Regions from separate parts of the Peribacillus sp. NPDC097295 genome, predicted to be linked through region 2. Evidence: riboswitches for the same ligand, from Rfam matches in the RefSeq annotation. Region 2 holds a riboswitch; the other holds the start of a gene.
The links. Region 2 has a riboswitch for glycine ahead of gcvT (glycine cleavage system aminomethyltransferase GcvT). Riboswitches for the same ligand answer to the same signal wherever they lie in the genome.

Region 1: it holds a riboswitch for glycine, as region 2 does, so the genes downstream of both, ACIQXN_RS11235 (amino acid permease) here and gcvT (glycine cleavage system aminomethyltransferase GcvT) in region 2, are expected to answer to the same signal.

The regions. Positions count from the first base shown of each region.
Region 1 is NZ_JBIWCW010000005.1:91,358-98,641, forward strand. It holds gene ACIQXN_RS11205 (SDR family NAD(P)-dependent oxidoreductase) at 1-187, opposite strand, end outside; gene ACIQXN_RS11210 (TetR/AcrR family transcriptional regulator) at 239-808, opposite strand; gene ACIQXN_RS11215 (hypothetical protein) at 915-1,874, opposite strand; gene ACIQXN_RS11220 (TolB-like translocation protein) at 2,078-3,142, opposite strand; gene ACIQXN_RS11225 (hypothetical protein) at 3,211-3,342, shown strand; gene ACIQXN_RS11230 (amino acid permease) at 3,355-4,737, opposite strand; glycine riboswitch at 5,207-5,286, shown strand; gene ACIQXN_RS11235 (amino acid permease) at 5,477-6,820, shown strand; gene ACIQXN_RS11240 (DUF3311 domain-containing protein) at 6,999-7,199, shown strand; gene ACIQXN_RS11245 (sodium:solute symporter family protein) at 7,196-7,284, shown strand, end outside.
Region 2 is NZ_JBIWCW010000004.1:318,900-326,183, reverse strand. It holds gene ACIQXN_RS10200 (DEAD/DEAH box helicase) at 1-1,098, opposite strand, end outside; glycine riboswitch at 1,415-1,510, shown strand; glycine riboswitch at 1,514-1,598, shown strand; gene gcvT (glycine cleavage system aminomethyltransferase GcvT) at 1,716-2,822, shown strand; gene gcvPA (aminomethyl-transferring glycine dehydrogenase subunit GcvPA) at 2,841-4,184, shown strand; gene gcvPB (aminomethyl-transferring glycine dehydrogenase subunit GcvPB) at 4,181-5,638, shown strand; gene ACIQXN_RS10180 (rhodanese-like domain-containing protein) at 5,784-6,167, opposite strand; gene ACIQXN_RS10175 (lipoate--protein ligase family protein) at 6,366-7,202, shown strand.

The DNA of each region.
Region 1 (7,284 bases), on a different contig from region 2:
CTTCTAAATCCTCCACCTTAAATAGGTCTCCCGCATAAATGGTCACATTCGGATCGTTTCCAAAAAGCTTTTCCAGCTTATCACGTGTGCGTGCGAACGCCGTCACAGAAATCCCCCTGCTTGATAATTCCTTGACGACTGAATACCCCATTCCACCTGAAGCGCCTACTACCAATGCTTTTTCCATACTCGACATCCCCCTTTTAATTAACCACTGGTCAATATATCGTAAAAAAAATCATTCAATCGATTTGATTAAAAATTTCACGTGTAATTCGGCCAGACCTTTTACTTCCTCGTACGTAGTGACATGCCGGCAATAATGTGTGACAAAACCATGCAATGATAGAAAAATGCTGTAAATATTCTGGATGGATACTTTATTGTCACATAAACTAAAAATTATGTGGGCGAATTTTTCATAGGTTTTGTGTGGACCTTGATTGATGAAGTTCTGGACTTCTTCATCCTTGATTAAAAACATGATTTCATAATGATTTTGGTGTGTAAGCCCAAATTCAATGAAACCTAAAAGAATGTTCTCCAGTTTCTCTCTACTGGGGATGTCTTGGTGCATTACATCATCCAGCTTTTGATCAAGCATGGAGAAATGTTCTTCCACTAATGCGTAAAACAACTCCGCTTTATTCTTGAAATGGTAGTAAAGGGCACCATGGCTGTACTCCAGTTCTTTCGCAATCTGCCTCATGGAAACATGCTGATACCCTTTTGCCACAAAGAGATTCCGTGCAGCATCCATAATCATGGCCCGTGTCAGTTCTTGTTTTACAGATTTTCTAGGTGACATGTCTTCCTCCTTATTGACCACTGGTTAATTATAATATATGCGAACTTCCTTTTATTGTCAATAACCAAAAAAAATAGAGAGCCATGATTTAAGCTCTCCCTCCCTTTCAATGCCCTTTTGGGAAGACCGTGGCGATCCGATCAAATAGTAGATTAGATTCCGATTTAATGTCCATCTCACTAAAGACTTCTTGATAATGCTCGACCCATTCCAGAGAACCAGTAGGAATATGGGTACCATCATCTAGAAAATTCACGAGGACAAGCCAGGTTGGAATTCCCATCTTCTCATTCAGTATATATAAATAAGCCAAACGATTGGCCAACTGGTAATAGCGATTTTGCCATACGTCTATATGGGCCCGGGATCCCATCGCTTCCATCGTTTCCCTCATTGTGCTCTCTATCAAAAATCTACTATCCAGGTCCTTTGCCCGCATCGAGGATTTCATTTCTTTGACATGGGCTTTCGCTTCCACCAGCACGAACCCTTTTTGGCCATCTCTCCCTACTACCGCGGCATACCCATCCCATTGCGGTCCCATCCTTGGCCAGTACTTCTCCAACTCGATTCTTCTTCCCTTCCTCACCTGTTCAAGCTCCAGAAATTCATTTCTGTACTCTTGATAGCCCATTTCCCGTAGTGGGGATTTCCACTGTATGGACCGTTCTTTATCAAGAAAAGTCAATAAGGAAGGCGAACTCATCAAAATGAGGTTGTTCAACTCCTCTGGCCTATTATTCACATATTCCTGGAGCCAATATTGACTTCCTTTTTCCGCCTGGCCCATCTCAAGTACTTGCCTCCTCTTATTCTCCTCTACGAAACGCTTTAGGAAACTCTCTAACTGATCATCCTCCAGATAGAATAAATCAATATAAGAAAAAGGCTCTTCCACATGATAAGAATCCCGTTTGAACAGATTCTGATGCCCAAACCTATCATTTTGCTTCGAGTACTCCCATTCTATCCAATCTAACAATTGAAAAAATCTCATATCCGGCTGGCTTTCCCACAATTGCTTCACCAAGGTATTAATGCTAAAAATCCGCTCCACTTTCCTCAATCCATCACCTTCTTTGCGATATTTATGTATGGTTTCTCTACAGACTTACAGACCGACCGAAACTTTGTTCATATTTTTATTATAAAGTAACAATTCAATTGAAGTAAGAATACGGAAGATTAAATGGAGGAATTTACTATTTAAAGAATAATTGAAAATCTGCCCCATTGTTTGAATACAACAGGACAGATTCTTAAGAAAGACTAGTACTTTATCAAATAAAGTTTCGTCCCTTTTACATAATAAAATTCACCTTTTTTTGCATCAATTTTGACTGACCGATAATTAATGCTATCATCCATTGTCTTTATCTTTTTTAATTTCTTCCCTTTTAGATCATATAGATTATACGTGTAATTTTCACCAACCCAAGTACCAGCGACCATCCTTTTTTTCTTAACATCCACGTCTTGAATGTCAACATACACGTTTAGCGTTTGTACATTACCCGTCGCATATTCTATGAAATATCGTGCCCCGCTTGAGTAGTCTTGCACGGATAATCCATTATTGGAAACTGAATAATTACGGCCATCACAACCACTATTGCCATACAACTTTGCTTTTAGTTTAGTAAGTTTCTTATTCTTCTTTCCATTAAGGTCCATTTTATATAGAGCATTATTATCAATATAATAAATAGATGTTCCATTCACCCAGAAATCATCGACACCTTTCTTGAGTGTCTGTTTCTTCTTCCCGTCCAGCGTTGCTTTCACCATTGTATAGTTACCCAGTGCCTCATTTACTACTTTGGCATAGTATATGTGTTTACCGGAAATGGAAAATGTATCAATGGTATTACTACTCACCTTATCGGATGTAATTTTACTTTGTTGCCCTTTACTGTTTCGTTTATAAATTTCTAATATATCCGCGCCACCGCCGCCGCAACCACCATAGTACGCAGCAGAAAATGAAAATTTCGCTAGATAGAGGTCTTTTCCGACACTTTGCACTTCTTGAATAGGTAAGGTATTCAAACTCCAAGGATCATCATTCTTTTTTGCTAAACGGCCCTTCACAAAAAATACATTCATATCCTCTATCTTCATTGGAGGATTCGTTGCTTCTTTAATCGTATACAGTTTTTCTTTTAAAACAATTTTACTTTTACCGTTCGGTACTCCCTGATAAACACCAGCTGAAACGTTATCAGTTCCACTTACCGGAAAGTATGTAGAATTCGACGCTGCCAATGTAGCAGTAGGTGTAACAAAGGAAATAACAATCAACGCACTAATAACAAACATGACCAATCTTTTCATTTAGTTCTTCCTCTTTCCTTTTTACAGAATTTAATAGTTCATCCTCACTATATCAGGTTTTAGGCATATTGACTCATCAATCTAAGGTAGCTTCTTGCTTTATCGGTCTGATTGGGCTTTTTATCGGTCAAAATGCGGAATATATCGGTCAATTTCCCAACTATATCGGTCAAACAAAAAAAGCTATGCACGAAGCATAACTTTTTTCTCTATTAAACATCTTCTTCCGCCTTAACGTCTAAAGGTACCCGCTTATCCATTTTCAATAAGTAGTAGCAGGCTACAACACTCACTAGGAACACAACCCCTACAATCAAGGAAATACGTGTACTTGGGTTAAACCACATCCCGACCAATACCAGCAGTAAGAATGCAATCGTCGCATAGTTGCTGTAAGGGGCAAAAGGCATTTTGAAGGGATGGTTTTGCATTTCATCAGCCCGTACCTTCCTGAACCTAAGCTCACTAATAAGAATCACGAACCATGGAATCATCCCGGGCAACACACTGGCACTGTACACATACAGGAAGATTTCCGGCGGAGCCAGGTAGTTCAGGACAACGCCAATCGCTAACCCTAATAGGACAGCGATCGTACAATATGCCGGCACTCCGCTTTTCGATACTTTGGCGAAGATTTTTGGGGCTTGTCCGTTCAATGCAAGGGTATAAAGCATGCGCCCTGCACTGAAAATTCCACTATTACATCCTGACATCGCCGCTGTGATCACGACAAAATTGATAATTCCTGCTGCTGCCGTAATACCGACTTTAGCAAAGGTTGAAACGAACGGGCTTCCAAGTTCATCCAGTTGATTCCATGGAAATACCGTGACGATGACAAATATGGCACCAATATAGAAGATTAATATCCGCCAAATGATCGTTTGGATCGCTTTTGTGATGGTCCTTTTCGGATCCTTCGCTTCACCTGCAGTGATCCCGATAAGTTCAACGCCTTGGTAAGAAGCCACGACTAGGGAAAGGGCAAAGAAGAAACCTTTCCATCCCCCTGTGAAGAATCCGCCGTTAGCCCATAGATTGGACAGGCCAATCGCATCTCCACCATTTCCAATTCCGAAAAAGATAAGACCTAAGCCGGCAATGATCATCAAGATGATCGTGACGATCTTGATCAAGGCAAACCAAAACTCAAATTCACCGAAAGATTTGACAGAAATGAGGTTGGCCGCCCCAAGGATGACCATGGCCACAACTCCTGGTATCCAAGCAGGCAATTCAGGGAACCAATAATTCATATACAACCCAACGGCAATGATTTCCGACATGCCGACCAACACCCATAGGAACCAGTTGCTCCAAGCAGTTATAAACCCTGCTAATGGATGAATATAATCGCTCGCAAATGTTGCAAATGAACCAGTAGTAGGCTCTAAATACAGCATTTCCCCCATCGAACGCATGATGAAAAAGATAAAAATGCCGGCAATAGCATACGCCAGCATGACGGAAGGACCGGTCCATTTAATTGTGCTGGCAGACCCCATAAACAACCCAACACCAATTGTACCGCCCAAAGCAATCATCTGAATATGACGTGCCTCCAGCCCTCTCGTTAATTCTTTATTTGACATAGGTAACTCCTCCAGATGTATAAGCTTGTAGTGATTATTCTCTTACCGATTTTTTAAATATTAGTAAACTAGTAGAATTACAATAACTCTTAGTACTATACCCCACTACATAATTTCTTATCTTATAATAATAAATATTCTGTCAAAGTACAAATGTATTTTTAGGAAAAACAGTACACCCATTTAATTAAGGAAAGCAGACATGCTTGGTGTAAGCTTCAATTCTTTAGAACGTAGCATCATCTCAATTTCCTCATCAGCTTGTTCTCTTACCATCGGTTCTGGTTCATTTATCATTTCACTTACAATATATCCCTTTGACCTCAACCTAAATCAGTGATAGAATTCCATTATTATTTTAAAAGAACAATAAATGTATACCTGAAAGGAAGTTCAACTTCCACAGGAGACCATTTATCGACAACCGCATACTAAGCAAGCGATGAATGCTATGGATCACACTATAGCAGGAGCAGCTTCTGGAGAGACTGTACAAACGTGCAGCGCCGAAGGATTCACAATCTCAGGCAAAAGGACAGAAGAGTAACGAATATTTGTTATTCTTTAACCTTTCGAGATTGGTAGCTTCCAATCTCTTTTTTTATTGTCTTTTTTTCAATCATCATCAAAAAACGAAGGAAATCGCTACTCAACTGTACGGATTCATTGCCCGTGATCGATTGGAATCAACGGACTATGTACTTCACATCTTAAAAATTTAACAACGGGGGCGCAGAAATTGGCTAAACAAGAATTGAAAAGGGATTTGAAAAATCGGCATGTACAGCTCATCGCTATAGGTGGAACCATTGGCACCGGGTTATTTTTGGGATCCGGAAAAGCCATACAGTTGGCGGGTCCATCCATTATCTTTTCCTATTTACTAATCGGGATTTCCTTATTTTTCGTCATGAGGGCTTTAGGCGAATTACTATTGTCCAATGCAGGGTATACATCATTCACCGAATTCGCAACTGAATATATCGGTCCTTGGGCTGGATATGTGACCGGCTGGACCTATTGGTTCTGTTGGATCATGACGGCCATGGCCGATATCATTGCTGTCGGTGTCTACATGCAGTATTGGTTCGATATTCCGCAATGGATTCCAGCACTTTCCTGCTTGGTAATCCTATTGGGATTGAACCTGTTGACCGTAAAGCTATTTGGGGAATTGGAATTCTGGTTCTCCCTCATTAAAGTCATCACGATCGTCGCCTTGATCATTGTCGGAATCGTCCTACTCGTCATAGGTTTCCAAACCGAGACTGGTACCGTCTCCCTCAATAATCTTTGGAGTCATGGGGGCATGTTCCCGAACGGCGTATCCGGCTTCTTGCTTTCCTTACAGTTGGTCGTCTTCTCCTTTGTCGGAGTCGAGTTAATCGGAGTGACAGCAGCCGAAACAGCGAATCCGAAAAAGAACATTCCGTCGGCCATCAATAAAATCCCCTTCCGGATTTTGCTTTTCTATGTTGGCGCAATCGTCGTCATCCTTTGCGTCAATCCATGGACACAGCTGGATGCGGCGAGCAGTCCTTTCGTCGAAGTCTTTGCCTTGATCGGGATTCCGATTGCCGCAGGAATTATCAACTTCGTCGTGTTGACGTCAGCCGCTTCAGCCGGTAATAGCGGATTGTTTTCAACAAGCCGCATGCTTTACGCGTTAAGCAACAATAACGAAGCTCCTGCTCCACTTAAAAAATTAAATAAACATGCTGTTCCAAGTAACGCATTGGTTACATCCACCATCGTCGTTTCAATCGGTGCATTGCTAAGCAAAGTCATACCGGAACAAGCCTTCACCATCGTGACGACAATCAGCGCCATCTGCTTCATTTGGGTATGGAGTATCATCTTGATATCCCATATCAGGTATACGAAAAAACGACCGGACTTGAGGGCTAAGTCCACTTTCAGGGCTCCCTTAACGCCTTTCATCAATTATGTGATTTTAGGATTGTTTGCCTTCATCTTAATCGTCATGCTATTTGCTGAAGCGACCCGGTCCTCATTATTGCTGACACCGATTTGGTTCCTTCTTTTAGTTGTCCTATATAACTTTAGAAAAAATAAAAGCTGATTCTATTGAACAAGGAAGGGATCTCCCTTCCTTGTCTCAATTTTCACTTCCATTAAATGAAAGTTTTTAATGAAGCATGTAAAAAAATATGCTGCCATACTATTAAATTTTCTATACTTATAGTGTAATGTACTAGATATGAATAGTGGATGAGATTTAGAACGGAGGGGTTTGCTTCATGAAGAAATTATATATCCTTACTCTAGTTCCTTTTATCGGAATATTGGGGTTTCTTCCTTTTGTTAATAAAATAGAACCATATGTATTGGGTATGCCTTTTTATATGTTCTGGATGGCGATGTGGGTTGTGCTTACTTCGGTCACTTTGGCTATCATGTATAAACTGGACCCTAGAAATCGGGAAGGTGAAGAAGAATGAACATCGCTCTTATCATCATTTTAGCATTTTTACTTTTATCGATTTTCCTCGGGATACGCTCGACAAAAGGAAAAGACATGAACCT
Region 2 (7,284 bases):
TTCCAAAGCTTTCTCTGCCTTTGAATTTTGTTCGGTTAGATTCACTTTCTCAAAAAGTCCATCTAACTTTGCTTCAAAGTCAGCGGTCGGTTCTTTATATTTTTCCTTCATGTTTTTCAATGTATAATAAACTGCTTCTCTGCTACTGCATGCTTCCCTTTGGAGGGTGAGTGACGAAAAGGCGCTTCCCTTCGTACCTTCTGACATCGGTTTAAACTTAGTTACGGCATCGTACAAGGCTTGCTCTGTCGGTGAAAATTCAATGATGATCGTTTCGACATTCCGTTTTGTCCATTCTATCCCTGTATCGGCACGGCGATTCCTTATCATGACCGTATTGACAAGATCCTTTAAATGCTCATCTTCTAGAATGTTCCGACCTTTCCCTTTATATTTCTCAGAAAAGAGTGTGGCATTCCCTAAGTGTCCAGGTTTTAATAAAGAAACGAGGTTAAAGATTTCTTCGACTTTATTTTGAATCGGTGTTGCAGTCAGTAATAAACAAAATTTCTTTTTCAGGTTCTGAACGAATTCATAATTCTTCGTTTTATTATTTTTAAGTTTATGAGCTTCATCAATAATGATAAAGTCATATTCTAGATTGGAAATGATATCCCGATGGGGGGCTCGTTTAGCTGTATCGATGGACGAAATAACGATATCACATGATTCCCACACATAACTTTTCCTTTGCACGACCGCGGGAATATGAAATTTGGTATTCAATTCGAAAGCCCATTGGGTGACAAGTGATGCGGGCACAAGGATCAAAACTTTCTTGACAAGACCGCGAATCATATATTCTTTTAAAATCAATCCTGCTTCAATCGTCTTACCGAGACCGACTTCATCAGCCAAAATGGCTTTGCCGTTCATATCTTCAACCACCTGTCGCGCAGCTTCTAATTGATGGGGAAGCGGCGTGAGTTGTGGAAGATGTTTGGGGGCTTGTAGACCTTCGAAATCAGGAATGATCAGGTTCTCTTCCATTTGGACCGCCAATTTGTAAAGATCCCAATTTCCCCAGGGTCCGTCATTTTCCATCTTTTGAAGCAATTCATCATTCCAATCAGAACTGAAGGATATATTAATTTTCATTGGTACTTACTCCTTCTTACACGTAATTTTCTTATTTGTAGTTGGATCGATGTTTTTTATAAAGTAATGAATTTTTCTCTACGAAAGTTATTGCAGAGAAAAGTATCTTAAGGTAGGATGTAAATATATTTAGAAAATTGCAATAGTATTGAAATATAAGAATGAGTTTATAAATCTTAGTATGCATAGTATTAGCATTCTGCACATGCTTTATCCCAAGATTAACAAAGCACAGATATTGCATTACTTTCTAGATAGTTGAAAACGGTCAGTGTGGGAATCGCTAATTCTTTCAATCATTTACAATAATAAGCGGGTGATGGTAAGGGGAGAGACTACATATCTATAGATGTAGCGCCGAAGGAGCAAGCTTAGCAGTGAATCTCTCAGGCAAATGAACTCTTATCGGACGCGACTCTGGAGAGCGCCAAACTACTTAATGATGGCCACCAAAGGGGAAAACCTATTATATAGGTAAACTTTCAGGTTTCAGGACAGAGAAAAAGCCAATTTGGCTTTCTCTGTCCTTTTTTGTGTCCTTTTCCATGATTAATGGATTCTAAGGAAAACATTTAGTGATAAAGGGAAACAACAAAAAAATAGAGGGAGGTCATTTTTTGAGCACTTTGAAAAGAACGCCATTATTCGAGGTTTATAGTGAAAACGGTGGGAAAACGATAGATTTTGGTGGTTGGGAGCTTCCTGTGCAGTTTTCGGGCATTAAAGATGAACACGAGGCTGTACGCACAAAAGCGGGCTTATTCGATGTATCGCATATGGGAGAGATTGAGGTGAAAGGTACTGAGAGCCTTGTCTTTTTACAAAAGATGCTGACAAATGATGTATCCAAGCTGAAACAGGGGGGAGCATTATACACGGCCATGTGTTATGAAAATGGAGGGACGGTTGACGATCTTATCGTCTATCAAAAAGCGGAAGACGACTATCTGCTCGTGGTCAATGCAGCCAATATCGAAAAAGACTTTAATTGGCTTCAGGCTAATGGTATGGATGGTGTCAAGATTCATGATGTTTCAAACGATTATGCGCAACTCGCTCTGCAAGGTCCTCAAGCGGAGAAAGTATTGCAGAAGATTACCGACCAAACTGATTTGAGCACGATTGGCTTTTTTAAATTTAAAGAAGACGTCCATATTCATAATATATCCACGATGGTTTCACGTACAGGATATACGGGTGAAGATGGGTTCGAGATATACTGCCGGAGTGAAGATGGTCCTGCCCTTTGGAGAGCAATTTTGGAAGCTGGTAAAGAAGAAGGAATACAACCGATTGGATTGGGGGCCCGTGATACCCTCCGGTTTGAAGCAAAACTACCGTTATATGGGCAGGAACTTTCACCGGATATCACTCCTATTGAAGCCGGTATTGGCTTTGCTGTTAAAACGGAGAAGGAATCAGACTTTTTTGGGAAATCTGTGCTTCTTGAACAAAAGGATAAAGGGGCAACACGTAAGCTTGTCGGACTCGAGATGATCGAACGTGGCATACCACGGCATGGCTATAAAGTATACAGCGGGGACAAAGTCATTGGGGAAGTGACGACAGGGACTCAGTCGCCAACATTGAAAAAAAATGTAGGATTGGTGCTTATCGATAAGAATCATTCAGATCTTGGCACCGAAGTCGAAGTCGAAATACGTTCAAAAAGAGTGAAAGCTATTATTATCCAAACGCCTTTTTATAAAAAAAGAGGAAAGTAGAAGGGAATGGTCCATAAGATGAAACATCGTTACTTACCGATGACAGAGCAGGATAAACAGGAGATGTTGGAAGTTATAGGAGTCAATGCTGTAGATGACCTTTTCAGTGATATACCGGAAAATGTTCGCTTTCAAGGTGAATATGACATAAAACCAGCCAAATCGGAACCAGCTTTAATGAAAGAATTATCGAAACTAGCATCCCGAAATGCGGATCTTAAAAACTATGCATCCTTCCTTGGGGCGGGTGTGTATGACCATTATTCACCTGTCATTGTCGATCACGTCCTATCCCGTTCGGAATTTTATACGGCCTATACCCCTTATCAGCCGGAAATTTCTCAAGGGGAGCTTCAGGCCATTTTTGAATATCAAACGATGATCAGTGAATTGACGGGAATGGATGTTGCCAACTCCTCGATGTATGACGGCGGAACAGCATTAGCTGAAGCAGCCATGCTTGCCGCCGGTCAAACACGCCGGAAAAAAATTCTCATATCAGCGACGGTACATCCAGAATCAAGAGAAGTAGTGAAAACATATGCCAAAGGTCAACGTGTTGAGGTCATCGAGATCCCTCATACAAATGGTGTCACGGACTTGGCTGCTTTAAAGGATCTGGCTATGGATGATATTGCAGGAGTGATTATACAGTACCCGAACTTCTTCGGCCGCATCGAACCGTTGAAGGAGATGGAAGAGCTCATACATAATGTAAAGTCCATGTTCATCGTGTCCAGCAATCCACTTGCACTTGGTGCTTTGACCCCACCAGGCAAACTCGGTGCTGATATCGTGACAGGTGATGCCCAGCCATTCGGCATTCCGGCCGCTTTTGGTGGGCCTCATTGCGGATATTTTGCGGTCACGAAGAAATTGCTTCGTAAAGTCCCGGGCCGTCTAGTCGGACAGACGGTGGATGAAGATGGAAAACGGGGATTTGTACTGACGCTTCAAGCACGTGAGCAACATATACGTCGTGACAAGGCGACATCCAATATATGTTCCAATCAGGCATTGAATGCATTAGCAGCCTCTGTAGCGATGACGGCACTAGGGAAAAAGGGCGTCAAAGAAATGGCCGTACAAAATATTCAAAAAGCCCATTATGCAAAAAAAGCGCTACAGGAACAAGGAATAGAAGTTGTATTTGAAGGACCCTCCTTTAATGAATTTGTCATTAAGCTTTCCCTTCCTTTCAAAGATGTCAATAAAAACCTCTTTGAAAAAGGAATGATTGGCGGCTTTGATTTAGGATCGGCTTATCCAGAGTTGCTAAATCATATGTTAGTGGCGGTTACAGAACTTAGAACAAAAGAAGAAATCGATGAATTTGCGCAGGAACTGGGGGATCAACTATGAATAACCAAGACCAATCACTCATTTTTGAAATCAGTACATCCGGTCGAATCGGATATAGCCTTCCGGAAATGGATGTAGCGAGCGTTCCACTTGAGGAAATCATTCCGGCCGATTATATACGTGAAGAAGAAGCTGAGCTCCCGGAAGTTTCAGAGCTGGATATCATGCGTCATTATACCGCTCTATCAAAGCGGAATCATGGTGTGGACTCTGGGTTCTATCCGCTCGGTTCCTGCACGATGAAGTATAATCCGAAAATTAATGAAAATGTAGCACGGTTTAATGGTTTTTCCCATATCCATCCCTACCAAGATCCATCGACCGTTCAAGGTGCTCTTGGGTTATTATTCGATCTGCAGGAACATTTAATTGAAATTACCGGAATGGACCAAGTGACTTTACAACCCGCTGCGGGTGCCCATGGTGAATGGACGGGTCTAATGATGATAAGGGCTTTCCATGAAGCGAATGGGGATTTTAATCGGACGAAAGTCATCGTTCCCGACTCGGCTCATGGAACGAATCCGGCATCGGCCACGGTTGCCGGGCTGGAAACAATAACCGTGAAATCCAATGAATTCGGGCTCGTGGACCTTGAAGACTTGAAGCGAGTCTTGGGACCGGATACGGCAGCGTTAATGTTGACAAATCCGAATACGTTAGGCTTATTCGAAGAGAATATTCTTGAAATGGCACAGCTTGTTCATGAGGCTGGTGGAAAATTATATTATGATGGAGCTAACCTGAATGCCGTTCTATCCAAAGTCAGACCAGGAGATATGGGATTTGACGTAGTTCATTTAAATCTCCATAAAACATTCACTGGCCCTCATGGAGGCGGAGGACCGGGATCCGGTCCGGTAGGGGTAAAGGCGGATCTGATTCCCTATTTGCCTAAACCGCTTGTGGTTCAAGAGGGCGATCAATATGTTCTTGATTATGACCGCCCGCAATCCATTGGAAGGGTCAAACCCTTTTATGGAAACTTCGGCATCAATGTGAGGGCTTATACGTATATAAGGTCAATGGGACCGGATGGCCTTAAGGCCGTTACGGAGAATGCAGTCATCAATGCAAATTATATGATGCGGAGGTTGGAGCCTTATTTCGATTTGCCGTATGACCGTCATTGTAAGCATGAATTTGTACTGAGTGGACGCAGGCAAAAGCTGTTGGGTGTTCGCACATTGGATATCGCCAAACGGTTACTGGATTTTGGGTATCACCCACCAACCATTTACTTTCCGTTGAATGTGGAAGAGGGAATGATGATCGAACCGACTGAAACGGAGTCTAAGGAAACGTTGGACGCTTTTATTGATGCAATGATACAAATAGCCAAGGAAGCTGAAGAAACCCCTGAAATCGTTCAGGAGGCGCCTCATACAACGGTTATTAAACGCCTGGATGAAACATTGGCTGCCAGGAAACCGATTCTTCGTTATCAAGGGTGACGATCCCTATAAAAAAAATCCCTGCCATTTGGCGGGGACTTTTTCGTTTGGACATTCATATGTATCGCGTGGAATAAGACGCTTAATTGATCACCATGCTTCTCATTCCCATACCGAACAGATATGATACGTTCACAAAATGCACTTATTTCTTCGCCTTGATCTTACCAGTCCACATTTTGAAACCGCCTTTTAGATGGAAAAGCTCTCTATAGCCTTTTTTGTATAGCATGGCTGCAGCTCTTCCGCTAATGATCTCACTTTGAGCGTACAAGTATACTGGCTTGTCCTTTCTAATTTCGACCAAGCGGGTCTTCATTTGTGTCATAGGGATATTTCTTGCGCCTAAGATATGACCATTATCAAAATCATTGGGTTCCCGAACGTCGATTAATTGCACTTTTCTGTAGTTAGCAATAAATTCTTCCTGTGTTAAGGTTTTAACGATTTTACGTTGACGGAACCAATTAAAAAGTGAATATGCAACGATGGCTACTATGATGATGATTAGTGTATATAAAATCTCCAAACATAAAAACTCCCTTCTACCTAAACGAATACAGACAATGTCTATTATATAATTGGTTTCACCAATAATCAAAAAAAATTTTCATAAATATTTCAGGCTTTTCTTCCTTTCTTTTTCAGCGTACAAAACTCTGGTAAACTACTACTTGTGAGTTTTTATTAGAGGGTCTATTGAGCCTACGGGAAAAGAGGGGTAAGTGTGTCAAAAGAAAAATGGGGATTCATTGATTCAGGTGATTGTTCGGCTGCTTATAATATGGCAATGGATGAAGCGCTCCTAAACTGGCAGAGTAATGGAGAGATTCCACCCATTATCCGATTTTACGGGTGGAAACCAGCTACATTGTCAATTGGGTATTTTCAAAAGGCAGAAGCTGAAATCGATCTAACGGAAGTTAAAAGGCAAGGGTTAGGTTTCGTCCGCAGACCCACAGGAGGACGGGCTGTTTTGCATGAACATGAATTAACCTATAGTGTAATCGTCCCAGAGTCCTATCCGGGAATGCCGAATACAGTTACAGAAGCATATCGAGTTATTTCTGAAGGAATATTAAGGGGGTTTAGAAATCTTGGATTGGCTGCTTATTTTTCTGTGCCCGAAACCGAACAGGAAAAAGCGGTGTTGAAATCACCAAAGTCCTCAGTCTGTTTCGATGCTCCAAGCTGGTATGAACTAGTCGTTGAGGGAAAAAAAGTTGCTGGCAGTGCACAAACGAGGCAAAAAGGTGTTATCCTTCAACATGGAGCCATCTTACTTGAACTTGATGAGGATAAGTTATTTAGTGTATTCAAGTTCTCCGATGAGCGGGTAAAAGAAAAAATGAAGAATAATCTAAAGAACAAAGCAGTGGCAATCAATGACCTTGCCGGTAGAAAAATATCAATCCTCGAAGCAAAACAAGCCTTTGAAAAAGGATTTGCTGAAGGCCTGTCGATTGAATTGGAACCATTTGAACTGAATGGAGAGCAATTACGGGAAGTGAAGGACATTGCCAAAAATAAATACGAAAGCGATGACTGGAATTTTATGAGGTAGAAAAAGCAGGAGAATGGTAATCGATAATAAATAAGTGTTTTCAGATTTGTGTGAACAAGTTTGCTTTTCCTTTAACGTCGGG